DNA from 2 places in the Desulfosporosinus burensis genome. Region 1 is predicted to be linked to the other one. Evidence: riboswitches for the same ligand, from Rfam matches in the RefSeq annotation. Region 1 holds a riboswitch; the other holds the start of a gene.
What was found. A riboswitch is a leader RNA that binds a small molecule or an ion and turns the genes downstream of it on or off. The one in region 1 is predicted to bind lysine.
Positions count from the first base shown of each region.

Region 1 (16,205 bases):
AACTGGCAACGGCCAATTCGTTTGACTCCTCAAGTTCCTTCCCAAGATCCTTGTAAGTTTTGCTTTTCTTGTTAAGCAGGCCCTGAATGGCAATTCCCCCAAGTTTCGATAATTCGAGCAGCTCATCGACTGAGAGAGGGTTTTTTACAATGTTCCGGTACTCGAACATAACATTTTCTTGCAGAAGGCCCGCTTCTGCTTTACGACAAGTCGTTCACTGGGGAAAACAATAAAATGTGAGCATTCTTTCTCCTCCAAGTCCATGATGTTTATAAGTTAGCCCCTTTTTAGTAGCAATTCTCTTCACGAAAATTGACCTCTTACGAACTTATTCAGCATCACTACTTCGAACAAACCGACAAAGGTTAGCATCCCACTTCCATCCTGATTGATCTTCGGAATTGCTACTCAGAAGCTTTGGTCAAAACGTCATGCTCGTGATTCGATCAACGCCGTCCCAAACCATTCTTCTAGGGAAATGTTGAGCGATTTACAAATAGCGTCTAGTCGCGCCTTGACCTTTTCATCTGCTGGGAAAGTTATGTACATAACAATTACCTCTATTTAGTCGTAAAAAGGCCTACCATTCTGTTGTAGCACATAGCGAATAGGCTCTAGCCATTTCAGTAACTAGCTTGATATAATCATCTTTTCTATTTTCACGAAGCTCAATAATAAAGTCCATCGTTTCAACGATTGCTTGCATTTTCTCGCTTGGTTTACCCGTAAAGAATTTGCTGTAGTCATGCCCATGAAGCATTTCCTTAATCAGATCGTGCCTTTCAAGCATGGCATATGCTGCTTCTTCTGTATCTACACCAGTTGTTTTCTTATCGCTCTCCGTATATTAGGATAGTGCTTCTTTTAATTTTTCTGCAATACCAATATAGTCGACAATAAGTCCACCTTGTTTCTCTCGAAATACTCGATTGACTCTTGCAATGGCTTGCATCAGGTTATGCCCCTGCATGGGCTTATCGATGGATTCGCTCACTTCAAAGGATACCAAAATGGTACCCAATGCTCATTCAATCGGAGACCACAAAGTGGTCTTTTTTCTTTTTATGCTCATTAATATGGGGACCAAAGCTGTGATATAAAAAAACTGATGGAAAATTCGGTAGAAAAATGGTAGATTTTTGTTGCGAGCAAAAAATCCATTATCACCCAATAAAACCATCAGCAAGATGAATATAACACTTAAAATATCGACCGTCAATTTAAATAATCGTCTTCCCCAAGAAGTAAGTGTATTCAGCGATGAGGAACTGAAAGAGTTCATGGCACGGTCAGCGTAGCCCCAAGGAGTTCATTCAATTGTCCAGCCAATACGCACAGTTGCTTATCCCAATGTTTTCGAGGAACAACTCGAGAAGTGGTAGCGCCCCAGTCCTTGATGATCTGGGCCCCATACTGAATAAGGTAGGGCATGATCGGGTAAAGCTTTGGCAAAAAACGACAAAGGGTGGAGTGGCTGAAGGTGGATAGCCCAAAGAAATGAACGACCTTTTGGGCAGTTGATCGCATACTTTCCCCACTAGAGAGATACCATGCTACAGCATTGAGATACACAAACACAGGATAGGGACGATTGGGGAGTTTGAAGGACGGCCAGATCATCTGGTAGCTACCATTGTCTATACGTAGAATGGGACACTCGATGGTAATCTGACGATGATGGATTATTAGAAGATACTGCTTCTTCTTTTTGATGACCGTTCCCTGCTCCGCCAGAATTCGGCAGTTGGTTAGCGTATCAATACTGGACAGATACAAATCGCTTTCTTGTATAGGCAAAATCGCCTTAATATTTTTGTAAAATAGAGCGTTGCACCAAGTTACTTGCTAATTTAAAGCTAAGGAGGTGCAACAATGGATATAGAGCGTAGTAAACTTGAAGAAATCCCCGTAAAAGCCATCCAAGGAAACAATGTCCTCGCAATTTCGGTGGGCAATCGAGAACTGGAACGCTGTGAGAAGGCAATACGCGAGTATGGACTCATCCACCCGTTGGTGGTACGCCGTTGTGATGATGGGCATTACCACGTCATAGCGGGTGAATGCGAACGAATGGTCCTGACGAGGATGAGACAGAACACAGTCCGGGCGGTGGTAATGGAACGCTTAGAGGCACCAGAAGCAACCAGCCTAGCTTTGCTATTGTCGTCTCTTAAGCAAAGCCCGAATGCTCTGAGTGAAGGACTCTTACTCAAAGAACTCTGCTTGAAGCATCGGCAGACCCAGACCGAGGTAGCCTTTATGCTTGGGCGTTCGGTCAGTTGGGTTAACAAACGCCTAGCTTTGACCGATCGACTCGTCACCAGTGTCGTGGAGTTAGTTCAGGCGGGACAGATGTGCTCCCATACTGCACAGGAAATCGCTCGAATGCCTGGCGATGTGCAGCAAACCTTTGCGTGCAAAGTGATCACAGAGCATTTGCCAAAATCCGCCGTTGAACGACTCGTTACAACCTACAACAACCCTCAGACTCCCCATGAAGTAAAAAGAGCCGTCTTGGAAAACCCTCAGGACACTCTCGGATGGCTGGCGACCACCGAGAAATCTAGGCGTTCTAAAGCTCAAGACTTAAGCCCCAAGTTAGTGGCGTTACAAAAACTACGCCATCTTTTAACCATGCTCTTTAGACTGACGGGCGAGGCAGAAGGTCTGTTAGCGACACTTACATTAGAAGACAGGCAGATAATCTTACCGATGCTTAGGCAGTGTACACAGTCTCTTTTGAGATTTGCAGGATTCGCTAAAGCTAGTTGGGACCCTGTTTCCCCGGGGAAAACAGAGGAGGTCGGAGAGCATGGCCATTGAACTCGACCAATACAAACGAATCCGGCGGCTGTATAACGAAGGCCATAGCCAACTCTAGCTCTTGATTATCACTTGCCACTTATATTTCCTCCAATTTAACTCCGTTTAAGACTCTTATCATTCTACCACAACTAATTGACATTTTTATGGAATAAGCTTTGCCCCATATACTTCCTTTATAGCATAACCCCATAAGACCTATTAGTATAGATAATTCAATACTCTTTTGACAAATCCTTTTAATATCACCCATATTAAAAAGCACCTGCCTTAATAATCCAGCAGATGCCCTTTAATATAAATGGATTATTCAACTTTACTTATTCATTCCAACCTCAACCGAAACCTTCTTGCCCTTTTCCCCTACCGAATAATCCTTGTGATATAGCAGTACACAGGTCTCCACGTGCTGCGTTCGAGGAAACTTATAACTCCAAAAACTCACATTGAAGTAACACCATCGTGCCCTGTCACGTTGAAAGAGCTATAAATTACTATGTAGGGTGAATTGATAGAATAATAAAGACCGGCTTATAGGCCACCTTGTCGCGAGAAACACCCCACGCCAAGCATACGTCTGTACACGATATTCGGCCCTAAGGCTGCTAAACGTGCCATAACGTCCCTCTACTTCAGTAAAATCTTCCCCTGCCACCCCATTTGCAAATAAGTATCTACAATCTCTACGTAAAAGGTTTTCAGTTGCAGCTAAAACCCCTATTTACCAACTTCGCATTACAGATAAACACTCACCTTTTACTCAAAAAGGTGAGTGTTTATTTATGGGTTGGGATAGACTTAACAAGGAAGTATATTGACTGGCATTAGTTGATGGATAAAGGGTATTAACCTTTAATTTGGCAGTATAAATCATCTAAAAAAGCTTTTTCTTTTTCGATAGCATCGACCAAAGGGAGTCTTACTCCGCCAGCCTTAATCCCGTGATACTTTAACAGGTATTTGATCGGTACAGGGTTTGTGGTAACGAAAATTCCCTTGAACATGGGAAGAAGCTTCAAATGCCATTTTAAAGCCGTTTGAGTATCCCCCGCAAACCACGCGTCGAGCATGCTTTTCATTTCGTCACCAATGACGTGTCCTGCCACGCTGATGATACCAGTGCAGCCCAAAGCCAGCATCGGCAAAGTTTGAGAGTCATCGCCGCTATAGATGGCAAAGTTCTCAGGCAGAATGCGTTTTAGTTCGCTGACCTGATCCATCATTCCGCACGCTTCCTTAAGCGCTGTTATGTTGGGGATTTCGCTGAGTCTGAGCACGGTTTCCGGGAGCATATTGACGGAAGATCTGCTCGGAATATTGTAAAGCATTAGGGGTAGCGGGGTCGCATCGGCTATTTTACGGAAATGCTGATATAAACCCTCTTGTGACGGTTTGTTATAATAGGGTACGACCGCCATCAGCCCGTCTACTCCGACTGCTGCAGCTTTTTTGGCTAACGCTACACTTGCCTCAGTCGTATTTGAGCCTATTCCTGCAATAACCATAGCCCGTGATCCAACGGTCTCTTTAACCACCTTGAATAATTCAATTTTTTCTTCAGTTGAAATTGTCGGAGACTCCCCAGTTGTCCCTGCGACGACAATACCATCATTCCCATGTTTAACCAAGTGTAAAGCTAAATGCTTTGCTTCTTCATAATCAACTTCTAAACACTCATTCATGGGTGTGACCATAGCAGTTAGAATTCTTCCAAATGACATATTCCCACTCCTTACCTTTTATTACTCTTAATATGTTTTTGCTTTATTCGAGCGTCTAACTTATCAGCTTAGGTTTTATCAGTATTCAGCCAGATTAGTTATATTTACGGACAACCCCCACCAACTACGATACGTTTGCCATGATAACCTCCATACTATAATTTTTGTTACAAAACATAAAAAACAAGGCGTAGATTAAACTAACGCCTTGTTTTAAACAAAATTAAATAATTAAAATAATTAATAATTAAATAATGCACACAAAACGATAGCTCTTCACCGAAAAACGGTGACAGTTCAAGGACTCTTAATCCGGGAACCAGGCATGGATTTAAGAGAAATCCACCCTTCGGAGCCATCCCCTTTCGCTAAGGATCAAAGGTTTCTCTCCAACCTCATCTTAGCTACTCTTGTTTGACCCACCTCTATCTTCTGTTATTCAACTAGTTTGATTATAGCGAAAATCAGCATGATGTGCAAATGTTTATTTGAATACTTTGGATTATATTTCCAATAGATCATTATCCTATTCAGTAGGATCAGCGATACACTAACTCCAAAAATAAAGACCAGCTTCTTGTAATTGTGGAATCTGATACAATATTATAAAGGTAATCCACCCTTTCTTAAAGGGATATTACTCAAATTACTCCTGATGAATCAGTCGTAAGTCAAGAAGAATACTAATACATTTATGAACGCTTGGATCACAAAGGTATGGGTTGGAATGAAGTAGCAACAAAAGTCCCTTCTTTGATACATAATCTTTCATCAACAACGGAAGTTAATAGCGGTATTCTCATTCTAGAAAAAATACAAGAATATCAGGGAAGGCCATGATTTAATAGATAAAGGGGGTGCAAGCATTGAAGTATACATCCGCTAAAGTTGCTAAATTTATAAGACGGCCTAATAGATTTATTGCTCATGTGATAGTTGACAATAAGGAAGAAATTGTTCATGTTAAAAATACGGGACGGTGCAGAGAGATACTACAGGAAGGAACTACGGTGATTTTGGAAGAAGCAAAAAGCTCGATGCGGAAGACAAAGTACTCAATTATAGCCGCATATAAAGGAGATGTCCTGATCAATATCGATTCACAAATCCCCAATATGGTTGTATATCATGGTATAAAGGATGGAAAAATCAAGGAAATTCGTTATGTTACAAAGCTGTCCAAAGAGATTGTTTACGGTAATTCAAGATTTGATTTGTACTTTGAAACTAAAGATCAGAGAGGGTTTATAGAAGTAAAAGGTGTAACTCTTGAAACCGATGGTATTGCCATGTTCCCAGATGCTCCTACTCAGAGGGGCTGCAAGCATATTTATGAAATGATCAAAGCTGTTGAAGAAGGGTATGCAGGTTTCATTTTCTTTCTCATTCAGATGAAGGGCATAAAATATTTTACACCCTATGAGTTAAGGGATCCGGGCTTTGCAAAGGCGCTGAAGCTTGCAATTGAAAAAGGAGTGACGGTCCTGGCCTATGATTCTATAGTCTATGAAGACGCGATAACCATAGGAACTCCGGTAGAAGTTCGTTATTAATAAAAAACAAATTGCCATTATCAGTTAAAGGAAGTGAAACATTAATAAAATGACAGTCTCTGCTCATATTTCCACTCCTTCAAATCGATTGTTAGCCTTTGCTCACTACTATAGATTTATTAGTTTACAATATGGGTCCCGCCCAGGATTCCATTTGAACATTATTCTCTTTCATAAGTTTGGCACTTTCTATTTGCTGACAGAATGGATTCGTTCTCGAAGGCCTTCTTTGTACTTACTAAATCCTCCTTTGATTTTGCAAGCTGCATCGCTTGATTGCTCATTACCCACTTTACTCAGAATTTCCGCCTCTCCTTGAACTTGCAGATAATATCAATACATTTTTGCCCATAAAACTAATCCTCCGACCTTCTTAGCTCTTTTTCTTTTTCAACCACCGACTGTTCATAACTTTCGATTTTATAATTCAGGCGTTCTAGCGTTTTCTTCATATCTTCCATTTTTGCCATTAACTGCTTACGCTGCTCGGCCAAAAGTTCTTTTCTGGCCTTACTGGTCGCATCACCCTGTTGGAACAGCGTAACGTACTCAATCAACATTTCAATCGGAAGACCTGCATTTCTCATACATTTAATAAATTCGACCCACCTGCAGTCTTCTTCCGTATAATCCCTGATTCCGCTTTTATTGCGGTTCACACGGGGAATCAGTCCGATGCGTTCATAATAGCGGAGTGTATCCTGTGAAAGATCAAATTCTTTACTTACTTCTGCAATTGTCATACGATTTACCTCCTGATATTTGATACCATTACACTTGGAGTCAGCTCTAAGTCAAGAGTTTTAAATAGTAGCACTAATCCATGCTGCCATTTAAAAAGTCAGAGTGTTATATGCGTTCATCTTATAAGAGTACGAAGGCAAGCTGTTTGTCCAGCATCTTTTTCTCGTCCATGAAAAAACTGCTGTCTTTCCAGATGGCAAAACAGCAGTACAGGCTATTCATAGCCACCAATATATAGAAAATATGCACGATAACGTACGCGAAGTTATCTTATAGCTTGCGTACGTTACTGGCAGACAAGGTCATACGTTATGGAAGATGATCACACTGCTCCTTCAAGAATCTTTTGGCTTATATCCAATGTAAGATCCTGAGTTTCCGAGAGTGCTGTCATCCCATGAGCCTTCAGCTGATCAACAATAAATGGTATTTTATCAGCTCCAACGCCATATTGGGACAGATGAGTTTTTACACCAAGGCTTTCAAAGAATTCTCTAGTTTTCAGAATTGCCAAGTCTACTTTCTCATCTTCGCTGCCACTCTCTATATGCCATACACGTTCTGCATATTGCAGAAGTTTAGCGCGTTTTTGTTCGCGTCTTACCTCTAGTAATGATGGCAATACAATCGCTAAACTCTGTCCATGATCAATGCCAAATAGTGCGGTAAGTTCATGTCCGATCATATGAGTCGCCCAATCCTGTGGAACCCCTGCACCAACTACCCCATTCAATGCAAGAGTTGCACACCAGACATGATTAGCACGTGCATCAAAATTTCCGGGTTCAGCAACTGTAGTTTCACTTATTTCTATCAATGTTTGTAAAATACCCTCGGCTATACGATCCTGCAACTTACCATCCACAGGATATGTGAGATATTGCTCAGTTGTATGCACAAATGCATCAATTACTCCATTGGCAACCTGAGTCTTGGGAAGCGTAAAAGTAAGGGTCGGATCTAATATTGAAAACTTAGGAAAAGCTAACTCACTCATAACGGCATATTTTCCGTGCTCATAGCTGATTACAGCTCCGCTATTCATTTCAGACCCGGTTGCAGGTAAAGTGAGCACGGTACCGAATGGAACCACTTTTCCTACTACATCCAAAGGAATAGACATCATGCCGTACTTCAACAAATCATGCGAATCTCCCTCGTAATAAGAAGCAAGTGTTATGAATTTAGTTCCGTCGATAACAGACCCCCCACCAACTGCAAGCAAAAAATCAATATTCTCATTCCGTACAACTTCTACGGCTTTTACTAATGTTTCGTAACGAGGATTCGGTTCTATACCGCCGAATTCATAAACTTTCCTGTTACCAAGTATGGTTTTAACCTTATCGATAAGGCCACTTCTTTTAGCACTTCCACCTCCATAGGTTATTAAGACAGTCGCATCGGCTGGAACATACTTATCAATGCTCTCGAGTCTGTCCTTACCAAATACAATATGTGTTGGATTGTAAAAATCAAAGTTTAGCATAATGAACCTCCTTGAAATTATTTCATTGCCATTATAATACTTGGAGTTAACTCCAAGTCAAGTAAATTTAATTGTAAAGAGGACTTAATCATAATTTCCTATTTGGATGACAAAACACTAATCATCAGTCCTTTTTAGTTAATTTTATCCAACCAATTAGTGACATCTTTTTTAGCTGTATTCACACGAGTGCCATGGATAGCGTCCTAACCCGCTTCCTTCATGAGTACAAAACGGAATAATTGCAGGCATGAGGACAGGTTTTGGTGCTTCTATAGTTGTTGTTTTAGTTATTTTCATCAAAAACTTTAATCATCGGAATGCTCGGTATAACTCAAATTCTCTGGGGTGTCCGAACTGTTATTATCGAAGGTTTTAAAGTTTGTTCGCCTCTGGCGCACATCAGGGCGTAAAAACAGTTGTTCGGGTAGTACCTCTAGGTATGGATCAATTAACTACACTAGCCTGACCAATAAAAAAAATCCTTATGAGAAGTCTTTTTTATTTCTAATACTTAAACCTTTGGCAATCACCGATCGCACCACGGAAGCACATCAGCCACCTGCCGGGTTCTTTGTTATGCATTCACATCCTGTAATTGCACCTGTGTGTCTTTTTATATCATCTAAACTGGAACAACATTGTGCCTCAGCAACATGGTAAAGAATTTCTTCTTCCATAACGTTTGCACAATAACAAACAGGAATGGGGGAAGAAACATTTTTCTTAAACCAAATCTTGCTTTTTAATTGTCCTTGGCGAATTACTTTTCCGTCTTTTGAATAATAACCAGTCTCACATTCTGGCGTTAGGCATATAAAAAACTGGTCTCCATATAAACTTATATCTTTTTTACTTTCTAATTGATAATCCACAGTAATGTCTTTGACCCTTTGACCTATATTTCCGCATATTGGACATGAATTATTTACTTTTGGATTTACGTTAAGTTCTAGCAACTTATCTCCGCCCTCTGTAAGCTTTAACGTTTAATTCAGGCTATCCTTGGGAAACCAGTGGGTTGTATTATTTGCAAATTTAACCAACATCAACATAACGGGCACTTCTACGAGCACTCCTACTATAGTCGCTAAAGCAACCGGCGATGTCGCTCCGAAGAGAGCTATTGCAACAGCAACAGATAACTCGAAAAAATTTGAGGCTCCAATCATTCCGGCAGGAGCCGCAATGCAATGGGCCAACTTTAAACCTCTTGCTGTAAAGTAAGATATAAAGAAGATCAGGACCGTCTGAATTGTAAGTGGGATCGCGATCAAAAAGATGTGTAAGGGATTTTCTAGGATAACATTGCCTTGGAATGAGAAAATAATGACCAGCGTCAGCAACAACCCAGCGACTGTAATGTTGTTGAATTTCGGGAGAAACGAGTTAAGAAAGTAGTCTTCTCCTTTATTTTTAATCACGGAGATACGAGTCAATATTCCTGCCGTAAGAGGTATCACGACAAAGAGTACAACGGATAAAATAAGAGTCTCCCAGGGTATGCGTACTCCGCTAATGCCTAATAAAAAGGCCACGATTGGTGTGAACGCAACAAGGATGATTAGGTCATTCGTTGCAACTTGTACGACGGTATAAGATGGATTGCCTTTTGTTAATGCAGTGATTGTGAATTTTGTTGAAAAAGACGTAAAATATTGCGTCTTTTTTTCGCGTGCTGCGTCTTTATTTATGTAAAGTCGAATGACAATAACGATTGAGGAGTTGTTTCAAATGGTTGCTAATTTAAAATGTTGCTGCTGGCTGTTCCTGCGGCCCGGGTTGCTGAGATGTTTCAAAGGAAATCAAAATTTTTAAAAAAGCACTAGTCATTGATTTTTTGTTTCTTGATGTTAGCGTTTGCACACGCTGCCAGGGAGCGGATACAAGTCTTGACGAAGCTCTATCGGAAGTTTCGAAGGTTCTTGAAGCAACTTCTACTCATGGATCAACCATGTCAATGGCGTTTGAAAACATTAACTTCTTGACAAACAAACTTAGAAAGGAATATTATATACATATACTCATATGTGCATAGGTCAATAATACAAGTTGCAAATACTTATTTTAAGGAGCAGTAAAATGAATCAATTGACGAATATCTATAAACTTTTATCCGATGAAACCAGACTACGGATCATCGTACTTCTCTATCAGCAAGATCTTTGCGTTTGTGAACTTGGTGGTATCTTAGAGGTTCCACAGCCTAAGATATCCAAGAATCTGTCTAAATTAAGGGATATGAATTTAGTCCTCGATGAACGGAAAGAAAAATTTGTCTTCTATTCTTTAAAAACTGAAAATCTGGTCTTACTTAATACATTGAAATACATTATTGAAGAGCTTGAGTCGTACCCTCAGCTTGTCATCGATCAGAGCAGACTTGCTGATAAAGAAAAGTATTTGAATCAATGTTGTGTGAACTGCGATTAATAACCTAAATTTAGGAGCTGATCTAAATGTTTATCTTTGAATGGTTGAATAATCAAGTTCTAAGAATGGATTGGATTTCCAACTTAGTTAAACTATTAGTTGAAAATATATTCGGTCTGAATGTATCTGATCGCCTGGGTGGAAGTCTTCATTTTTTTATCTACGATGTTATTAAGATATTTATCTTGTTATCCGTCCTGATCTTTATCATCTCATATATCCAAAGCTTTTTCCCACCGGAAAGAACCCGCAAAATACTCGGCAACTTTAAGGGCATTACTGCAAATATATTAGGATCCTTACTTGGGACAGTTACGCCGTTTTGTTCCTGCTCTTCAATACCCTTATTCATAGGCTTTACAAGTGCCGGGCTACCGCTGGGCGTTACGTTTTCGTTCCTCATTTCATCCCCTCTGGTTGATCTGGCATCCGTCATATTGCTTGCCAGTATTTTTAATTGGAAAATCGCGATTGCGTATGTCGTGGTAGGTCTTATTCTCGCTGTCATTGGTGGAACAATCATCAGTAAATTAAAGCTTGAAAACTATGTGGAGCCTTTTGTTTACAGCAATAAGATGATGGAGTTAGAACAAGAAGAACTGACGGTCAAGGACAGACTTGAAATCTCAAAAGATCAAGTTCTTAATATCATCAAAAAAGTATGGCTGTATATCCTGATCGGTGTCGGTATCGGCGCAGCCATTCATAACTGGATCCCAGAATCCATAATTTCTACGGTACTTGGGCAGGACAAATGGTACTCTGTCCTAGTAGCAACGATGGTTGGCATACCCATGTATGCTGATATTTTCGGAACTTTACCCATTGCTGAAGCCTTAGTCTTAAAAGGGGTTGGAATAGGAACCGCTCTTTCCTTGATGATGGCTGTAACTGCACTGTCACTTCCGTCCATGATTATGCTTAAGAAGGTTGTAAAAACAAAGCTCCTTGTCATATTTGCTGGAATCGTAACCGTGGGAATCCTTATTATTGGATATACCTTTAATGCATTGGGCTATTTACTCTTATAATCGATTGAATTTGCTTTAACCAATGACACATTAAAACAATGAAAAAATGGAGGGGATTGACTATGTCCAAAGAGTAATTAGATACTACCAGCACTATTATATATATACTGCTTCTCTCTTTCATTTAATAGCTTTCCAGTGATATACGCAATTAGAATAATCACAGGAATATTAATCAGAAACCGAGTCATCATGAACTTCCACCCCATCGCAGAAGCCTCAAATAAAAGCATCGGTATTTTAGTCGTTGACCAGGCACCGAGAAAGATTAAGACATTAGAAAGCTTGCTCCCCTTCTGAAGGAGAACACCCGCTATAGGAAACGCTGCATATAACGGCCCAGCAGCTGCCGAACCTAAGAAAAATCCGATTAGAACCCCAAGGATTCCCGATTTCTCGCCCATCAATTTGATCATTGTTTCTCGTTTTACCCATACATCCAACAGCCCCAATAGAATAAATATGGGTGGAAGAATCGATATCATCTCTCTAGCATTACTCCATGTGATGTCGATTGACTTTTGACCCACTGATGGATACAAAGCATAGACGATGATATTAATGATGATCAGCCCCAAGAAATAGTTGTATCGTTTAAGTAACATTTTCATTCCAACACCACCCCGATTGCAATTGCGACGATAAACGAAAATACGAACGCTAAGCTATTCCTGAGTATTGTGGCCTTTCTGCCAAAATACTTTATCTCCAGAGGGATTGTCACGATTCCAACCATCATTAACGTTGAGATAAATACGGCGATTTGCATAAACCCTGCACCGCTGTTCAACAAGGCCGAAGCTAAAGGAAAGGCCACAAATCCGGGTATTAAGGTAACTGAACCGACAATAGAGGCCATAAGCATTCCCCACCACCCAGATTTATCCCCAATTAATCCAGAGATCACTTCAGGGCTCAAACCTGCGAGTATGATACCTATAATCACCAAGATCGACAAGAATTGTGGAAGAATATTTTCAAAAGACTTCCACGACTTCTTCAGGGCCATGAACGTCTTTTTCTTATCCTTTATAAACGAAAGAATAAGAAAGCCGAAAGCCACAATGTACATTAGAACAGTAAACATTTTCCAGACCTCACTTTTGGAATTTGAATAATAATATAAATATAATCTTGCAATATATATAATATTTTCGTTGATTTTCAGCAACTCGAAAAGATTGCTTGGTTTTTCAGCTGCTTTTAAAAAGAATGCTCCTACTGATTTGGAAAATCCAAAAAACCCCAGAAACCCAAAACGTACAGGGTTGACCATACTCAACCCATCCAAAGCATTCCTTAACTTCGCCAGTTCCTTTTAAGTAAGCCCTTACACCCTTCCCCAATCTTGGAACGATCCAGCGATTAGATATGAATGTCGTACTTTAGAGCATTATCATTCCGACTAACAAGGCTAATTTCCTTAAGGCTATCTAGGATAGGGAAAAGTATGCAGATCTTAGTCCCGCTATTACTAGAATTGATGAGAATCTTAGCATTATGAGTTTCTGCAATTTTGTAGCATGTTGCCAAACCCAACCCAGTCCCATAGTCTTTGGTTGTAAAGAAAGGCGTTCCTATCTTGTTAAGATTTTCTTGTGGAATACCACTTCCCTCATCTTCAATTGAAAGAACTACCCTCTTACCCTCAACACAAGTTTTAATAGTAAGGTATCCTCTTTCTTCCATTGCCTCAAACCCATTTCGGGTTAAATTAAGAACCAGTTGGGAAATTTCTTTTTCATTTAATTCTTGGTTGGGAATCACCCCTGGAATGAAAGAAATTTGTTTATTTTGGTTAAAGGCATCCGCCTCTATTAGTGGATATAAATTACTAATGATGTCGTTAAGGTTTTGGGATTTTAACTTTATTTTTTTTATTTGAGCCAGCGAGAGAAATTCTGTGATAATCTCATTAGCACGATCCAGCTCTGAAATCATTAGGTCGAAGGTTGGTTTTTCAGCTACATAAGCAGCTTTTACGCCCAACAACTGGAGATAACCACGCACCGTAGTCATAGGATTCCTTATTTCATGTCCTATACTAGCCGCTATTTGTCCTATTAAGTTCATTCTTTCTAGCTTTGAAACTTCCTTTTCGAAATTCCTTAGTTCAGTGACATCATTGGCTACACTTAAAATACATCTTTGGCCATTGAAATCGATTATTTCAGCTGAAAATAATCCTATACGGCTAATCCCATTCTTAGTTGTGAAATTAGCTTCTACGTTTTTTAAAGTTCCTTTATCTTTAAGTAATTCGGTAAATCTAATACGAGTTGCGGTATCGAGTATGTTAAGGTTAACTGAAGTCTGACCGATTGCTTCAACTGCAGAAATACCTATTGTTTCCTCAAAACATTTATTTACTTTTATATAACACCCATCTGAAATAGTGCTGATAGCCATTAAGCAAGGACTTGCATGGAATGCTTTATCCAATAGCTCATTTTCTTTTTCAACTGAATTGTTTATCATTCGACCACTCCGATTCCACTTGCAAACTTCTTGACAAAGAATATGCACCTTTCAATACCGATCTCAAGTATGCCTACTTAGCATCGATATTTTTCGCCTTTCATTCCTTTAACGATTGGTGGCTATACCACACCGAAATATACATCTCTTCTCAATAATTAAGATTTAGAATGCTTCTGACATTAATAATTGCGCAGGACTTTCCGTGTTGCTGTTGATGGGAACGGTGTGAAATATAGTATGTTTTCATTTTCACAATGTTCTGGGCACCTGCCCCTATTTCATTCAGAATGGCCTTAATGTTCTCGACGGCCTGCCTTGCCTGGGCAATAGGATCATCCTTGCCGACAAGTTTTCCGTCACGATCCAGACCTACCTGACCGGAAATATAGACCGTGTTACCCACCTGGATAGCTTAAGAATAGCCTCTCGTAACATGACTACTTGCGGGATTAATGGAACGTTTATTCGTCAATTTATTTCACCCTTTCTTGAATTATTATGTCTTACATTAAACATTAATTCCATGCATTGCCAGCAGACTTGACATTTCATTAAATGCCCATGACCTTCCTTATAATACGTCCCTTTAACCTCTTCAACGGTTTTAGGGACCTAATTATGAGACTCTCCAAGTCGGTTGGATTTTTTGTTAGTAGCTCATACCCATTATCTGTTACTAATACGGTATCTGAATGGCGAATACCTCCTACTCCTTCAATGTATATACCGGGCTCAATGCTTATGAACATATTCTTCTCAAGTGTGTTTATACTACCCTCGGCTATCCATGGCCCTTCATGAGCACTCATAATGGTTTGAATGTTGCACCTGTCAGATAATATATGCTCTCTTCTGAAGACACAATAAAACTATCTAAACTATTATCAGCCATCAGTTTTTGCACCTTTTTCATTCTTTGTAAATACTCGTCCCTGCCGATTTGCACCTATAATCCCATCCTTTCTTTGCTTTAAGTTAAGTCTTTAAGCATAACGTACCTAGAGTTTGCAACGGGTTCCAACCGCTTTACTTTTGCAAATTGTCGCAATAATATACAATAATTAACATTAGTATTCTGTTAATAATTCCATATTCCTCTATACCACGAAAGGAAAGTTTATAAATAACAAAGACGCTATAGCTAGCGTCAGATGTATCTAATTACTTTGTTAAGTCTGCTAAATCGGTCGCCAACCTGATCCATAACTTTTCGAATTTAGATCCTAAGCGTTCGCATATACTTGTACCATAATTGACCACATCTACAAATATTCTGCATTAGTTGCTAAATTCCTCCATAGAACAAAGTATGTATTAAGAAAACAAGAAAACTTGGCTAGCGCCAAGTCTCACTGAAGGCGGTCAAATTATACTTCTACAAGTATAAAAAGAAAGACGCTGATTTTTCAGCGTCAGAACGGGGGACAAATTTGACTTAATAAATCATCCACGTTTGGTCGGGTTACTCTTCAATATTCACTAATATATCATCGATCTCAATTTCAGCGAAGTCACCCTCTGGTGTTTTAATACACTGACAACAATTATCACATTGTTTGGTCGGATCTAGATCACAAAGATCACATTCTCCACATTCTGTGCAAACACGATCTTCTAATACGCAAGGCTCACCAAGGTTATTCAAATTCCTCAAACCTCCAAAGTACTAATTTAAATGGACTAAATTAAAATATTCCCGGACTCACAATCAACGATCTTGGGTCTTTAGATAGTCCTCGAAGCGCAGCCTTTGACCGTTGCTCCGCCCAAGCTTCATCCAATAAGTTGATGGTATCTTTGTAGCGTTGCTCACTCCCTAATAAGACTAGTAATAAATCTCCGTCTGCTCTTGTGACATAGGTTACAAGGCATTGACCAGCTTCTGTCGTGGTCCCAGTTTTTAGACCTTGGTCTCCAGGATAAACCCCTA
Region 1 is NZ_BAAHYN010000001.1:316,198-332,402, forward strand. Features, by position in the region: partial or broken gene ACYQ3Q_RS01805 (arsenate reductase family protein) at 1-202, opposite strand, end outside; partial or broken gene ACYQ3Q_RS01810 (type I restriction enzyme endonuclease domain-containing protein) at 587-982, opposite strand; gene ACYQ3Q_RS01815 (hypothetical protein) at 1,279-1,797, opposite strand; gene ACYQ3Q_RS01820 (ParB/RepB/Spo0J family partition protein) at 1,873-2,823, shown strand; gene dapA (4-hydroxy-tetrahydrodipicolinate synthase) at 3,669-4,544, opposite strand; lysine riboswitch at 4,806-4,980, opposite strand; gene sfsA (DNA/RNA nuclease SfsA) at 5,411-6,097, shown strand; gene ACYQ3Q_RS01835 (MerR family transcriptional regulator) at 6,454-6,840, opposite strand; gene ACYQ3Q_RS01840 (iron-containing alcohol dehydrogenase) at 7,164-8,330, opposite strand; gene ACYQ3Q_RS01845 ((2Fe-2S)-binding protein) at 8,816-9,289, opposite strand; partial or broken gene ACYQ3Q_RS01850 (arsenic resistance protein) at 9,320-9,964, opposite strand; gene ACYQ3Q_RS01855 (DUF2703 domain-containing protein) at 10,162-10,368, shown strand; gene ACYQ3Q_RS01860 (ArsR/SmtB family transcription factor) at 10,413-10,763, shown strand; gene ACYQ3Q_RS01865 (permease) at 10,790-11,794, shown strand; gene ACYQ3Q_RS01870 (permease) at 11,872-12,405, opposite strand; gene ACYQ3Q_RS01875 (permease) at 12,402-12,881, opposite strand; gene ACYQ3Q_RS01880 (two-component system sensor histidine kinase NtrB) at 13,160-14,272, opposite strand; gene ACYQ3Q_RS01885 (RidA family protein) at 14,424-14,678, opposite strand; gene ACYQ3Q_RS01890 (M24 family metallopeptidase) at 14,827-15,084, opposite strand; gene ACYQ3Q_RS01895 (aminopeptidase P family N-terminal domain-containing protein) at 15,081-15,188, opposite strand; gene ACYQ3Q_RS01900 (hypothetical protein) at 15,738-15,920, opposite strand; gene ACYQ3Q_RS01905 (D-alanyl-D-alanine carboxypeptidase family protein) at 15,961-16,205, opposite strand, start outside.

Region 2 (16,205 bases), on a different contig from region 1:
TTGTTGTTCTTGTCAGTCAAAATATTGGGGTGAAGATTACCATCTCCCGCATGTCCAAATACGGGTATATGCAGCTTATATTTGTCAGCAATTTCCCGCAACCGTTTTACCATTTCTGGAATTCTACTTCTAGGAACAGTAGCATCTTCAGAAATTTTGGTGGGACCCAATTGCACAATGGCTGAGGATACGGCTCTTCTTGCTTTCCAAAGTTTTTCCCTTTCTTCCGCTAAGTAGGCTATCTGGATTGTCCGACAGTGATAGTTCCTGCATATTTTCTCAATGTCCTTAATATCTTCTTCCACTTGGCTCTTCCCACCATCTACTTCAATCAATAAGATTGCTTCGGCATCAATGGGCAGGCCCAAATGATTGTAATTTTCCACACAGTTTATGGTAATTCGGTCCATTAACTCCAGGGTAGCAGGAATTACCCCGTTATAAATGATTGCTGAAACGGTAGATGCAGCATCGCTTAGATTATCAAATATGACCAGTGCTGTTCTTTTTTCTTTCGACTTGGGCAGCAGGCGTACCGTAATCTCGGTCACGATACCCAAGGTCCCTTCGCTTCCCGTGAGCAACCGTGTTAAATCATATCCGGTTACGTTTTTTACCGTCCGACCACCAGTATGCATAATTTCCCCTCGGGGTGTTACCACTTCCAAACCCAACACATAGTCTTTGGTGACCCCATACTTAAAAGCTCTAGGACCCCCTGCATTTTCGGCGACATTTCCTCCCATCGTACATGTTGCCAGGCTCGCTGGGTCCGGTGGATAAAACATACCCAACTTTTCCACCTCCTGGTGAAAATGGCCTGTGACAACACCTGGTTCTACCACGGCTAACATATCTTCCGGATTGATCTCTTTGATCTTATTCATGCGGGTTAAAACTAAAGCTACCCCTGAACTGATGGGAATGGATCCTCCGCTAAGTCCTGTACCAGCTCCCCGAGGAAATACGGGAAATTTTTCTTCATTAGCTAGCTTTACAATCTCCAATACTTCTTTGGTATTAGCAGGAAATACTACCAGTTCAGGAACCCCTCTTTGAAATGTACCGTCATATGAATAGCATATTCTTTCCTCTAAACTAGTTAAGACGTTGTCATTACCCGCAATATCTTTTATCTTTTGCACAATGCTTGGTTCCAACCCATCATCCCCTTAAAACCAATTATTTCAATATGGTGCTTTCAATCGAATTAATTCGAGCCTAGTAGGTGGGACTTCCATGAACAAGACGATCATGGTCTACGCTGGCAGAAATTCCACATCTGAAGAGATAGAGCAATCCAATGGACAAGAAAAGGGTCGGGGCAGAATGGACCGCGAAAAAGAGTATGCCCTATCTCGTAAATTCCAGCTTGTGATATTCTAAAATTGAAGAATACGGAATTTTATTTTATCACCAATGGAGAAACAACCGCCTCATATATCAATAAAGTATTTACTATTGGCAACACCTAATCTCATATTGCCTCATTTACTTTTTTCTTTTTTACCGTCATAACTTGAACACTATGGGGTAAAACCATAATTTTTGCATCATCCCCAAAACGTTGCAGTCCATATCTTATGGCATCTTCTAAACTCGCCATGTTTTTCATAAACATATTTTCAACCGCTTCCGTTTCCTTTGTGTTCGTAATCACTAATTCCGCATATTTTAAAGTTAGCGCCAACAAATACGCTCGTTGACCACCAGCCGGATACCCAATTTCCCTAATATCATTTATTAAAGAATCTAAATCCTGAGCATTCTTCATAAGTTCATAAAACCTTTGTTCTCCAATTCCTTCCCCCGGTCCCTCTTCTGCTGGTATAGGAGTTATTATGATTCCCCCCTTTTTTACTACAGGGTATTGACTAAAAGCAATACAACTAGCACCCCTTGTACCTTGGTATAAATTAGTGCTCTTAGGATAACCAACTCCAGCAATCACAATATCGGCTTGTTCTTCAATCTCAACTTGGTATATCTCCCGAGCAATCTTGGCACCCTGCTGAAATGCTTCCTCAAAATCGCCAGCCACAACTCCGGCTATTTCACCCTCATGATTTAAAACTAGGTTTAATATAAAGTCTAGACCTGCGATTTTTGCAATTTCCATTGCATTTTGATGAAATATATTACCTTCTAAATTTCCAAGTTGTGTCTTAGGGTGATCAAAAACTTCGGGACGATGTTGAAACTTTATAGTTTCTTCTCCGGCCACACCAATTGCTATACTTTTTCGTCCTCCACTAAAACCTGCAAAAAAATGTGGTTCAATTATTCCGGTACTGATTACTAAATCACCTTCAGCGACAAGTGTATTAACCCATACAGGACAGCCAAAACTAGTTTTACCTATATAAGTTAATCCTGATTTCTCATTCCCAACATGATTGACTATTTTAAAATTGGACACAATCTCTTTTCCCAACTTTTCATTTAATTCAGCTTCCGTATTAGGACGATGAAGTCCCGTTGCAATTAAAATAGTTATATCCTCTAACTTTACACCTGATTTTTGCAGTTCATTCAACATTGGGGGTAACAATAAATGGTCTGCTGTAGGCCTAGTTATGTCATTAACAACGATAACCACTCGTTTTTTCCCTTTGGCAATTTCAGCTAATGGTTTAGAATTGATGGGATGTTTAATTGCTCTAGCGACTTCCTCCAGAGGATTTCGTATAGCTTCAATATAGTTTGGTTCTAGAACACCTATGAGATTTTTGGGTGGAATATCAATTTGTATTTCTTTTTTACCGAATGGTATACTTATTAAACTCATTCACAAAACCCCCTATTGATTCAATAATTTCTCAGCAACAGACAAACCATAATAAACTGCCTTATCTATCACCATCCATAAATACCACACATCAGAACGAGTAGCCCCTCCTGCTAAAACAATAACCGACAGTATTTTTCAGCCAAATTGAATGCTCTTACAGTTAATTCAAATATTTCCTGTCCCGAATATGGAGCTATAGCAATAATTCAGCGATTTCTGTAGAAGACGTAATAATATACCCTGCAAAAAACTTACAACCTGCCGCTAAGGCTCCCTTTGAGATGCTATATTTTCCTGGATAAATTCCACCTTTCCCTTCAGAGAACAATCACTGAAATTTTACCGGTATTGCTACTAAATTTTTTAACCCCCTTAAATTTCTTGAAAAAGCCCAAGGGGAAATCCCCTGGGCTTTTACTTATTTTTGTAGGAATTTTTGAAAGACCTTCTCCTGGTTATCATAATATTTAATCATGGATTCTCCGTCTTCAGACATCCACCCAGCACCATTTGTTTTCAGATAATCCTTATACTTTTGCAAGCTACCTGCTTTGGCGAATGCGTCATATAGGATCTTAACCCTATCCTTTGGAGTTCCTTTTGGGGCAACAATGGCTCTGGTTGTAGTAATTGAGACATCATATCCAAGTTCCTTTAGAGTAGGAACATCCGGATAAGAATCCAATCTTTTATCCGCCATTACAGCCAGTAGTTTCAGTCTCCCCCCTTCTAACTGTGCAGCCATTTCAAGGGGACTGGCAGTTACAGCATCTATTGTACCTCCTGCAGCTTGAACAACTGGCACCGCACCACCACCTCCGGCAGGAATAAGATTCCATTTAACTCCTAATGCCGGCATTGCAGCACGACTTCCAATATTCCAAATTCCTCCAAAAGCGGATGTTCCCATAGATACATTACCCGGATTTTCTTTCGAATATTTAACGAAGTCAGCCAAAGAATTCCAGCCACGTTGAGCATTTACACCTATAGCAGCTGGTTCATAATTGAAGCCATAAACAACGTCAAAGTCATGATGATTGATTTTTATAATATCTAACATCTTATCTGTAACGATAGTTGAAGTTGTGCTGGCAATGGTATATCCATCAGCTGCTCTCTTGGTAAGTTCAGTATAGCCTGTAGCACCAGAACCACCCGGCATATTAACTACAACAATAGAAACACCAAGTTCCTTTTCAACAAGGGATGCTAAATATCTGGAAATCAGATCTGAACCACCACCTGCATCATATGGAACAATTAGTGTTATTGGTTTATCAGGGAATTTTTCTCCAGAAATGCTAGGAGATTTCACTTCGCCAGATGTTTTTTGTGCACAACCTGTAACAATCATGGCAAATACTAAAGTAATAATTAACAAAAAATTCTTTTTTCTCCTTGTGATCATTAAAGTTTTAGCCCCTTTCTTTATTCTTTGATTTTATAAAGGATTTATGGATATTCCTAAAGTTCACCTCCTTAAATTTATTAGGTTTGTTTATGGAAAATATTAAAATATTTTCTGATATTATATTATCTATTTCCACGAGCCTTGCATGAAGCTTAATGATTCATTTTAAACTATTCTTCATCTGGAGACTGTTCAAGTCGATTTCCGGAACCCAAAGCACGACTGATTAATGGATATCCCGCCATAATAACACTAAGTATCAAAAGTATAAGACTGATGGGTTCCTGTAAAAATACAAGCCAACTTCCCTTTGAAATTAATAACGCGCTCCTCAAGTTCGTTTCTGCAAGCGGACCCAAAACTATTCCAAGCACCATAGGCATTACCGGTATTTTAAATTCGGAAAATAAATATCCAAGAACCCCAAACACAAGCATCACTGCAATATCAAAGGAATTATTTCTGATTGCATAAGCACCTATAATAGCTAAAACTGTTATAATTGGTAACAATACTGGCATTGGTATATTTAATATTTTGGCAAAATATCTAGCGCCAGCCAGGCCAAATAACAGCATCAAAATATTTGCTATAAACAAGCCTATATAGATTCCATATACTAGGGCACCCTGATTTTGAAACAACAGCGGTCCTGGCCGCAGATTGTGTACCATAAACGCTCCCATCATAACAGCTGTCACACCATCTCCGGGGATACCTAAGACTAACATCGGTATTAATGCACCGCCAGTAACTGCATTATTAGCAGACTCAGAAGCTACTATCCCATCAGGGATTCCCGTACCGTATTTTTCCGGATGCTTGGAAGCTTTGCGTGAAATATCATATGAGATATATGAGGCTATAGGACCTCCAGCACCTGGTAAAGCCCCTATAAATGAACCAATAAAACTTCCTCGAAAAATAATGAATAGTAGTTTTTTAAGTTCACTAAAGCTTGGAATTACTTTACCCAAGTTTTGCTGAACCTGATATTTATACTTTCCTGTACCAATCTGCATTAAAAATTCTCTTATTCCGAAGAGACCAACCATTGTCGGAATAAAAGCAAAACCCGAAAGCAAATCTGTAAATCCTAAAGTAAAGCGCGGTGTACTCGTTACGTAATCCATTCCTACTGTTGCTACAATCAATCCTAAAACCCCGGAAATTAAACCTTTTACAATGGACTTTCCAGATACACTGGCAATTATACTTATGCCAAATACAGATATTGCAAAATACTCAGCAGGGCCGAATTCCAAGGCAATTTTAGCCAGAGGTGGAGCAGCAACAACTAGTATCACTGCACTAATAATTCCGCCTATAAAGGAAGCAATTGTGGCATAACCTATTGCCTTACCAGCATCTCCTCTTTGTCCCATTGGATATCCGTCAAGTGCTGTCATCATGGCTGCAGGTGTGCCGGGAATATTAACTAAAACTGCAGCAATAGAACCACCGAACATACCTCCACAGTAAATACCAATTAACATATTGATTCCAACAGATGGCTCCAAAGCAAATGTCAGCGGAATTAGTAAGGCTACACCCATAGTTGCTGTTAATCCTGGGATTGCGCCAAAAATAATCCCCATTATTACGCCCGAAGCTAATAGCAATAATGCAAATGGATCTAATACGCTATGAAACGCACTCAAAAACAAATCCAACTGTATCACCTCCTAATTTAGTGGGATATGAAATCCCTTTGAAAAGACGAAATAAATACTCAAGGTAATTATTACTGCAATAGGAACTAACTTGATAAGTTTTCCGGCTTTAAGCATTGACATAGCTGCTGTCAAGTAAAGAATTGTTGTTATTATAAAACCTAAATATTTGAAGAGAATGATATAAACTATAAGGAATAAGATTAAAATAGCTACAGTTTTGTGATCTTTTTTTTCATATTGTTCTTCATTTTCTTTTTTATTTCTAGAAATTCTAATCAGACTATCAACAACAACATACAAACTTAAAATAGCTAGAATTAATGCCAAAAAAGATGGGAAATAACTCGGTGCTAAACCGCCTTCACTTTGCTGAGGTAACGCTTGGGCATTAACATAATACCAGATACTAAAAAGGAACAGTATTATCCCACTCACTAAATTTCTGTTATGTAGCCATTTATTCAACAATCATCACCATCTTTCTTTAGATTCAAGTTTTACATGACCCTTGAATTTTACCAAGGTCAGAGCTAAATGTAACACTTCGCAACAGTTTCTCAAATTTTCAGATAGCCTAATGGCTTGGTTCCTTTTGATTATTACGGATTAACTGACATTTTCGTGGGCTTATTTATCATCACCCTTTTCCTTGCAATACATCTTATGTTCCATTCCTTTACCAGAAGGGAAACCCTGCACGCTCCCAGGAAAACTGCTAAAAAACAGGGAAGAAGCTAGGGGGCATCCCATTAATACCTTCTTCCCATTGAAATTCATCTGCAAAGCTCAACTGCATTAGACCAACTGATGCTCCGTACGATTGATAATCTCATTTTGAAGTCCAGGACTTAAATCTGTAAAATATGCACTGTAACCAGCAACACGTACAATTAAATTACGATATTTCTCTGGATTTTTTTGTGCTTTTTCTAAAGTAGCTTTATTAATTATGGAAAATTGCACATGCCATAATTTTAAGTCAACGAAAGTTCTAATAAACGCCATTAAATCTTGGATGCCTTTTTCTCCCACTAAAACCTGAGGGCTAATTTTTATATTTATTAGACGAGCAAAATTATTATTAAATACACGGCTCTTTGCCTTATCAATCGAGAGCAAAGTTGCCAAAGGTCCTTCAGCGTCACGACCTTGTGTTGGTGAAACACCTTCAGATAAAGCTTCTCCCGCTTCTCGTCCATTCGGTGTGGCACCCATTCTGCGCCCCATAGCAACATGAGTAGTTACTGGAACATGCTTCAAATTCTGATGACCATTTGGTGTTCTATGTCCTTGCATTACTTCACAAATGATTTCATCTGCTTGGCGTGCAATTTCATCTGCATAATCATCATTATTTCCGTATTGAGGTGCATTTAAGAGCATTTGTCTAAGTGGTTTATATCCTTCAAAATTTGCTTCCAATGCTTCTTTTAAATCTTCTAAAGTAAATCGTTTGTCTTCAAACACTAATTTTTTTATCGCAGCCAAAGATTCGACAAACGTACCAAAACCTATTACACTTAGACTGCCGGAGTCTTTAGATATACCATGGTTATGGATAGGTTGATGAATATCTGTAAAAGTTTCTACACACGTATCATTTAAAAGCGACATAAAGGGTGCAGCCAAACAAGCTGCATTTGAAATTTCGAGAGCAGCTTGACGTTTATAGTAGTGTTGGATAAAGAAATCCCATGCCTCTGTAAAATTCTTTAACAAGTCATCATAAGTCTTAATATCAGCAGCCTTAATTGATGGCGTCATTAACTTTTTCTTTTTACCATCAATAGCGACAACACCGTCATTAATCGCCATTTCTAATGCAGCCGGGATATTGAGATTACCGCCAACTGCCATATATGTATCAAGATCAAGCAACCGAATCTCAGTACAAGCACACGGCGCATAATCTCTCGCATCTTGAATCGTAGCACCGTTATAAATAGATTGGGGAATAATTTCCTCATCATTTAAAAGTTTAGGAAAGCCTGTGCCTTCTTTGATTAAGTCTACAACAGCATGTAGGAGTGCATCCGGCGTCCCAGAATGCATCCGAACAGACAAATCTGGATAGTGAAGAGGAAATTCTTTTTTAGATCTAAGAACTAAATAAGTTAATTCGTTTGTCGCATCTTTACCGTCTCTCGTCTGGCCCCCAAGAACTGTTTGTTCAAAATGACAATAACCTTCAAAATAATTTTTAGTAGCCGTTACGTTAAATGGCACATAGTCTGCTATCTTAAGCCATAAACATTCCATTAATTCCAGAGCTCGCTCTTCATCAAGAATACCATCGTTTAAGTCCTTGATAAAAGTTGGATACATGTATTGATCAAAGCGTCCTAATGAGATAACGCCTACAGTAGGCTGTTCTAGTTTATAAGCTGTTTGTACAAACCATTGACATTGCAATGCTTCCCAGAAATCACGGGCGGGATGTGCAGGTACCCATTCACAGTTTTGTGCAATTATTTCCAGCTCTTTTTTGCGCTTAAGATCTGTTTCTTCCAAAGCCATTTCTCTAGCTTTGGCTGCATAACGTTTTGCATAATCCATAAGACCATCGCAAACAATAATAGCAGCTTGTAAAAACGCCATTTTACTATAATCATTATTAGGTACTTGAATCAATCGCTCTTCCATTTCCCTCTTGATATCTAAAAGTCCTCTGTCAATTACTTTCTTGTAATTACCCGCCCAGTTTAAAGTGGCGTTAATGTTGGCGTTATCTTGTAATAATCCGGCTGAACCCCAATCATCATTACCATAGATAAGCTCCTTAGTATCTGCTGGTAGCATTGCTAGATATCTTTCATGGGCGCTTTTGCCCTTCCAATAAGGCATAACCTTTTCTACCACTGTTTGAATCTGTTCATCACTAATGCGATACCCGGCACCTTCCTGCGTTCCGCGTAATGCTTTTTCAAACCAAGGTCCACGAAGCTCGGGAAAAAGAATAGAATGTCTTCCTGCACCACCACATGTACCAACTATTAATTCATTATCTTGAATAACCACATCAATATTATTGAAAATATGATGAAGTGCTTTAGCCTTTCTAATGTTCATTGGATATGCTTCTGTTTGCATCATAGATTCAGTAAATAGGACCGCTCTTTGAATATCAATTCTCGGAACTTGGTCTCTAAAGGTAGATAGAAAACCATTGATTCTTGGTCTTGGACTCAGTTGCCCTCCTCCACTTTCAATTCTTTTTTCTTGCTCAGTTAAAATTTGAGATACTTCTACCATAACTTCTTACTCCCTCCTTGTATGATTAAGTTAAGCTTAGTCACTAAACACCTTAGCTCAAAAATTTAAAATAAGAAAAACAAGTCAAGGCTTAATCATATGTATAGAGCATTTAAGCTACCATACACCTGCTTAGGCTTTGACTTGTTTAGTGGCATCGATTTTTAGATCGACTCCAGCAAGACATCCCTTAATACTTGTTCATTTTAAATATCTCTTATAGAATAACTCATATAATTCATTTCCTATATAACATATTATATTATTTTTTCTACATTGTAAATACTGTTTTTACTAAATTGCGCCAATAATCTTACTTCCGATAAGTAGATTGCGAAAACATAGGAATATCAAGGGTTTAAGACTTTAATTTAATGTAAATTTTTTAGCAAAAAAAGAGGAACGCCCTTCCGGATCAGAATTGGTAAGTGACTAACACACCAATCGAAAGGAAGCCAAACCCAATAGCTTAGCTGCATTATTATACATTAAATCAGGCAATAATTCCTCTTTAATGCCACAATTTTTAAAATACTCTACACCATCCTTGAGAGGAATAAAAGGATAGGATGTTCCAAATAAAAAACGATCCTTGAGCATATAGTTAGCTGCGGTTACATAATCCTGCCATCCTGGCAGATTGACCATATACATATCAGGAGATACATATACATTTGGTCGTCTCCAAGCCACATGAAGCATCTCTGTTACCCATGGCCATCCACCATGAGAAATTATAAGTTTTAACTTAGGAAAAGCCACTGCGATATGGTCAACAGCAATAGGCATAGAATAACTTACATCCGGGCCTGCATTACCACCATTCATTAAAATTACAGGTATATTTTCCTCTTGACACCTTTCATAAATCGGGTAAATTCTTTCATCATCTGTATACATTGGTTCTACAAGCACCCCAGGTTCCATAACTATACCTGTACACACACCTTTTATTACCAACTCCTCTATTTCATTTATTGCCTGCTTAATATCAGTAGGATCAATACCTGGAAATCCAATGAAACGGTCCGGGTACACTTCTACCAATTCCACAATATCCTTGTTGTCTACTATTCCCATTCTGGGATTAGCTTTACGTCCTGGGATAACAGCCTTGGTAATTCCGGCCTCATCCATCTCTTTGAGCATTAATTCCATAGAGTGTTGCTTAACTGATTGTGCTTGATACATACCCATTTTGTTAGAAAAATTGGTCTCACAAAATTCTAGATCTCTGTACATTATTGCTTGCAAATAGCTTCCATAGGGTGGTCTAAGACGAAAATCAATAATCATAATAAAAAAACCTCCTAAAATATAGAATAGCCTCTCGGCATTCGCCGAGGTTGATGGCACAAAACTTTTCTTGAACCATCGTTATTTACTTATAAAAAAAACCAATATAACCCTAAAAATATTTTCTAAGGTTACATTGGGCTTCCATCCATTTTATAAGAACTGAGCATTGCGACTGTTCAACCCAGTAGATAGTCCCCTTTATTTGTGTGCTTTTTCCTTATATCTCTCTACAGCATTTTTAAGTGCCTGTATCAACGAACCTGTTGTAGAAAGCCAAATTTTTGCCTTAATCTGTTTAAATAGCGGTTCTAGCGAATCATCTAAACAATATCCATTTACCAATTCCTCCATACAAGATTGAGTTAGGGGAGATATAAGATTAAAATGAGATTCAACTATACAACTTGTTTCTACATCAATAAGAAGTTGAACGGTCATAATATTATATACAGTTATCTCCTTTGGTGGCTGGGCAGTACCACCGACCAAAATTCGTCCTTCCATTCTTTTCATTAAACTGCCTCCTCGTATAATTTGAACTTACAAGTCATTATAGCATGTACTACAAAATGATGCCCACTATATACTATTTTAATATTGTTTATTATATTTCTTGGTAAGTTCAAATTTGTTGCACTATACAAGGCAATTATTCTTTTTGAAAATTTAGCATTTTTCGAACACGTTGATTCAATTCATGAATTGGTTCTTTTTCTAGCGAGCCAACACCCTCTAGCCCATAGGCCATTCCAAGCTGTTCATATTTTGAGCTTCCATAGCCATGGTAAGGCAACAATTCGTAATCCATGAGATTTGGTATAGGCTGCAAAAATTCTGCAATATCCATAATGTCCTGTTCTTGATCATTAATATCAGGAATAACAGGGGTACGAACGATGATGTCAACCTCAGGGAAGCTTTCACTCAATTTTTTAAGATTTTCCAAAATTATGGCATTATCCACTCCAATATATTTCTTATGCTTTTGGGTATCCATTATTTTTACATCATAATGAATCAAGCAACACCATTGAGCCGCCTGCTCTAGCTTTTCCCACGGTGCAAATCCAGTAGTTTCGATAGCTGTGTGAACCCCCACACCTCTATATTTTTTTAATAAAGCTGCTACAAAATCTGCCTGCAAAAGCGGTTCACCACCACTGACTGTAATACCACCATTGGATCTCCAAGCACCTGCTTGATTCTGAGTTTTCCGAAAAACCTCATCTATTGTCATGTCTTTTCCAAAAATATGCAGCGCGTTTGAGCAACATACTTCAACACACTTATGACAATTAAAACACTTGTATCTATCCACTACAATTTTATCTTCATGGAAAGACAACGCACCAAAAGTACATGCCTTAATACAATAACCACACAAATTTGCACCTATACATTTTTTGATATTATACGCTATTTGAAAATCTGGTGACTGTGATTCCGGGTTAGAGCACCAGGTACATTTCAATGGACACCCTTTCATAAAAACCAAATCTCGAATTCCGGGTCCATCGTGAACACAATATTTTTGAATATTAATAATACGCCCGGTTATTTCCTTCATAATCATCACCTTCCCTTTTGTAAATCCCTTAACTTTGGCAGTAACAAAAAGCTAATCTTTCCTAATAGTTTGCTCGTCGCTGGTGCCGGGCAAGTTTCTTGTATTTACGCATGTATATTATGTTACATGGCCGTTTTCGCCTTGTTGCTAACTGCGGGAGTAAAATTGATGAAGTACTTCCCGAATACGCCAGGTTCAAAATGGCTTTAGCAGCTATTATCTTTCTTAATATTGTTGATTTAGCTATAACAACAAAATAGCTCAAATATGCGCACCATACGCATATTTGAGCTTTAACTTATTTTATAGTATTGGTGTCAGTACACCATTACCAGTAAGTCCCCCAAATCAATTATAAAATTATTCTACTTTTTCTATAATAATATTATATGATTATCGTACTAGCTCAGGAAGCCCTTTCAATTCGAACATTCTGAGCTAATTGGATAATCATATAATATTATTATTTATTTTCATTGTCAATATAATATTTTAAGGAGCAGAGCTGAAGCATGAAGAAGTTTAAAGGTCCTCTGGAATGGTATAACATATGGAAATTCCTCTCTTTGGGTAAAAAGCACACTCTTTCAACGGATTATGTAATTATTTGCGGTTATTACGTGAATTCATCCAAGTGTTATCACAAAAATTAGACAGACGGGTAGCGTAGAGTCTTGACTTCACCGACTAATTTATTTAACTTAAATCTATCCAGCTTAAGTATCCAGACGCAGCTGAAACTTTTTGCCAAGCAAACCATTGATGGCTACATGGTTTAGCAGAGCCCCGCTCAAAGCCTGGCGCAGAAAATGAATCAAGCCCCGGATTCCTTTTTCCTTTACCCAGACCACGATCTCGACACCACGCATCACGACATTGTTGAGTAGATGGGCCAACCGCATGAGATGGTGATGCCCCTTCATCGCTTGTCAATCATAGGAATAGGTATGTTCATAGCCGTAGCCCTGATGCTTTTCGACGAGAAAGTTGTTTTCTAGACTCCAGCGATACCGTGCTTCTAAATTACAAAAAAAAGACCCGCAAGCGTCAAACAACGCACACGGGCCTTTTTTCTGGGCATATTACCGACTTGCCATCTGCAGATACTTCAAACTCTCTGGCAAACGATCATTTCGAAGTAAGTCTGAATAGGTTTCACGTTTGACAATCACATCTGCTTGACCGTTGTTTACCAGAACTACCTCAGGCCTTGGAAGGCGATTGTAATTCGAGGACATGGAATAGTTATAGGCACCCGTCGACGAAACCGCCAGTAGATCACTAGGCTGGACTTTTGGCAAATCAAGATCCCAAATCAGCATGTCCCCGGACTCGCAACATTTTCCAGTAATAGAAACAAGTTCAGCCGCCTCTTCATTCGCGCGATTGGCCAGAACCGCTTCGTATCGAGCTTGATAAAGAGAAGGTCTGGGGTTATCGGCCATACCTCCATCGACGGCAACATATTTCCGAATTCCAGGAATCTCTTTGCTGGATCCGATGGTGTAAATGGTTGTTCCAGCCGTTCCCACAATTGAACGACCTGGTTCAACAATAATTTTCGGACGAGGAAAACTCTGTTTTAAACAAGCTTCCTCTAGCGCATCCTGAACTGTTTTTGCATAATCTGCAATTTGAGCAGGATCATCCCCTGAGGCATAATAAATTCCAAAGCCTCCGCCAAGATTTAACTCTTGGAGAAGACAACCAGTACGCATGTGCATAGCTGCCATATACTCGATCATGACCTGAACTTCATGCCGAAAAGATTCTAATTCGAAAATCTGCGATCCGATATGGGCATGAAGCCCTTTAAGCACCAAGTTAGAAGAGGATAAAGCTAAATCTAAGGCTCGATTAGCTGTGCCGTCGGATAAGGTGAAACCAAATTTTGAATCGATCTGACCCGTCTGAATATATTCATGGGTATGAGCTTCGATCCCCGGTGTCACACGAAGAAGGATGTTGACTTGCTGGTTTAGTTCTCCAGCTAAATCATTGAGCACGCTCATCTCATAGAAGTTATCCACAACAATTCGTCCCACACCAGCTTTAATGGCCATTGTCAATTCTTCTCGAGATTTATTATTTCCGTGAAAATAAATGCGTCCAGCTGTGAAGTTGGCTTGCAGGGCTGTATAGAGTTCTCCTCCTGAGACAACATCCAACCCCAATCCTTCTTCCTCAATTATTCGACACATAGCTAAGGTGGAAAATGCTTTAGACGCATAAATGACCTCTGTATGATCTAAACCTTCAACAAACGAACTATAATACTGGCGACAAATATCCCGGATATGGGCTTCATCCATGACATATAAAGGCGTCCCAAATTGTTTGGCTAATTCTACTGTATCACAACCGCCAATTTCAAGATGCCCCTGTTCATTAATTAATTGTGTGCCGTGCAGCCTCATCTTCTTTTCCTCCCGTTTCTCAAATAAATTCTTACATCAATTAAAAATGGCAACAGAAGGAGGTCCTCTGTTGCCATACAAGATGCACGGAACAATGACCCTCTTCTCCTGTTGTGAGTAGTTCTCCACACGATGGCTTAGATCAAAAGCATCGTGTGACAGTCCTGCAGTTCTTCACTACAGACCCAGCACCAAAAAGCACGCCTTTTTGGGCTTCGGCGAATTTCCCTTTCCCATGAATTCATCAGTGTTCGCAACCTTCTTCATGGTACTCTTGTCATCCGCGCCTCTACCACACCCCCAAAGAGATGAGGTATTATGAATTTCTATCCATTAATTTTAACAGAAATTCCGACAAACATCAATATCTTCTTCAACTATTTATAAACTTAAAGATCTTGGGTAAGGCACTGCAAATTATCTCTAAGCAATTTTTCATGCTCCTCGTTGTTCCCTTTGCTGATCCATTAAACCAACGTCATTGCTAGCTTCGAGAGTAAGAGACCATTTACCGCATCGATCTCCCCACCTTGCTAAGCTCACTCCCTCTTGCATAATCTCAACAACCTCACAACGGTTTGCACATCCAGAACACTCAAAACTCTTGGCTTGAAATTGGGTATCAGCAAGCTGTAACCCGCGAAAGCCAGTCTGACTTTCTGGTCGACTTAGCGCTTTTTCTTGTGCTAGGAAGGCAGCACCTAAGGCGCCCATGACCCCATAATGTTCTGGTACAATAATTGATTGCCCTAATTCTTCTTCAAAGGCTTTACGTATTCCGGGGTTTGCGGCCACACCCCCTTGAAAGAAGATCGGTCCCTTGATGTCTTTATTTTTACCTACGTTATTCAGATAGTTCCTAACCATCGCCATACAGAGTCCCGCTAAAATATCTGGCAGCGAGTGCCCTAACTGTTGTTTATGAATCATATCAGATTCCGCAAAGACAGAGCAGCGCCCAGCAATCTGAACTGGGTTTTTTGATTGGAGGGCTAGAGGTCCAAACTCTTCAATGGGAATACCCAGCCTGGCCGCTTGCTGGTCGAGAAACGACCCTGTTCCTGCTGCACACACGGTATTCATGGCAAAATCAGAAACCACTCCATCTCGCAGGATAATGATTTTTGAGTCCTGACCGCCGATTTCAAGGATGGTTTGCACTTCAGGATTAACCCTTGAAGCTGCTACAGCATGAGCAGTAATTTCATTTTTTACGACGTCAGCACCTAGTAACGTTGCCGCTAGCTGACGCGCACTTCCTGTAGCCCCCACTCCAATGATTTCTGTAGAATTCAGTATTCGAGATCTCAAGAGTTTGATTCCCTCTTGGATCGTTTGCATAGGACGTCCTTGTGTTCTTAGATAAAGTGCCTCTTGCAAAGTATTGTCTGGTCGCAGCAAGACCATGTTAGTACTTACTGACCCAACGTCAACACCTAGAAAGAATTTATCTTCCCCCAACGCCTAACACTTCCTCTCTTGTTTGTTGAGTTCCTTGCAGCAGGAGCGGTCTTTCCAGAAGGTCAACAAACGCCTCCAAACGGGTTTGTATTCCTGCCTGACCCGTATGCTCATCAACAATTAGCGTCATAATAGGTATCTTATAAGCTTCTTGAACTTTAGGTAAAACACTTGCAGCCACTATTTCTGGCATGCAAGATAACGGAAAAACTTGAATGATTCCATCAAAGCCTTCCCGTGCAAATTTCACGGTAGCTCCAACTGTTTCTTGACCATGTCCTCCTACAAAATGCGGTAAATATGGTTTGGCATGACCCGAATAATATTT
Region 2 is NZ_BAAHYN010000018.1:67,163-83,367, reverse strand. Features, by position in the region: gene ACYQ3Q_RS24815 (FAD-binding oxidoreductase) at 1-1,160, opposite strand, end outside; gene ACYQ3Q_RS24810 (hypothetical protein) at 1,240-1,386, shown strand; gene ACYQ3Q_RS24805 (nickel-dependent lactate racemase family protein) at 1,478-2,788, opposite strand; gene ACYQ3Q_RS24800 (tripartite tricarboxylate transporter substrate binding protein) at 3,210-4,202, opposite strand; gene ACYQ3Q_RS24795 (tripartite tricarboxylate transporter permease) at 4,376-5,878, opposite strand; gene ACYQ3Q_RS24790 (tripartite tricarboxylate transporter TctB family protein) at 5,891-6,346, opposite strand; gene ACYQ3Q_RS24785 (glycyl radical protein) at 6,677-9,133, opposite strand; gene ACYQ3Q_RS24780 (amidohydrolase family protein) at 9,566-10,429, opposite strand; gene ACYQ3Q_RS24775 (DUF3870 domain-containing protein) at 10,631-10,945, opposite strand; gene ACYQ3Q_RS24770 (glycyl-radical enzyme activating protein) at 11,082-11,999, opposite strand; gene ACYQ3Q_RS24765 (hypothetical protein) at 12,716-12,901, opposite strand; gene lysA (diaminopimelate decarboxylase) at 13,082-14,416, opposite strand; lysine riboswitch at 14,527-14,716, opposite strand; gene ACYQ3Q_RS24755 (acyl-CoA dehydratase activase) at 14,852-15,877, opposite strand; gene ACYQ3Q_RS24750 (acyl-CoA dehydratase activase-related protein) at 15,864-16,205, opposite strand, start outside.
Region 2: it holds a riboswitch for lysine, as region 1 does, so the genes downstream of both, lysA (diaminopimelate decarboxylase) here and dapA (4-hydroxy-tetrahydrodipicolinate synthase) in region 1, are expected to answer to the same signal.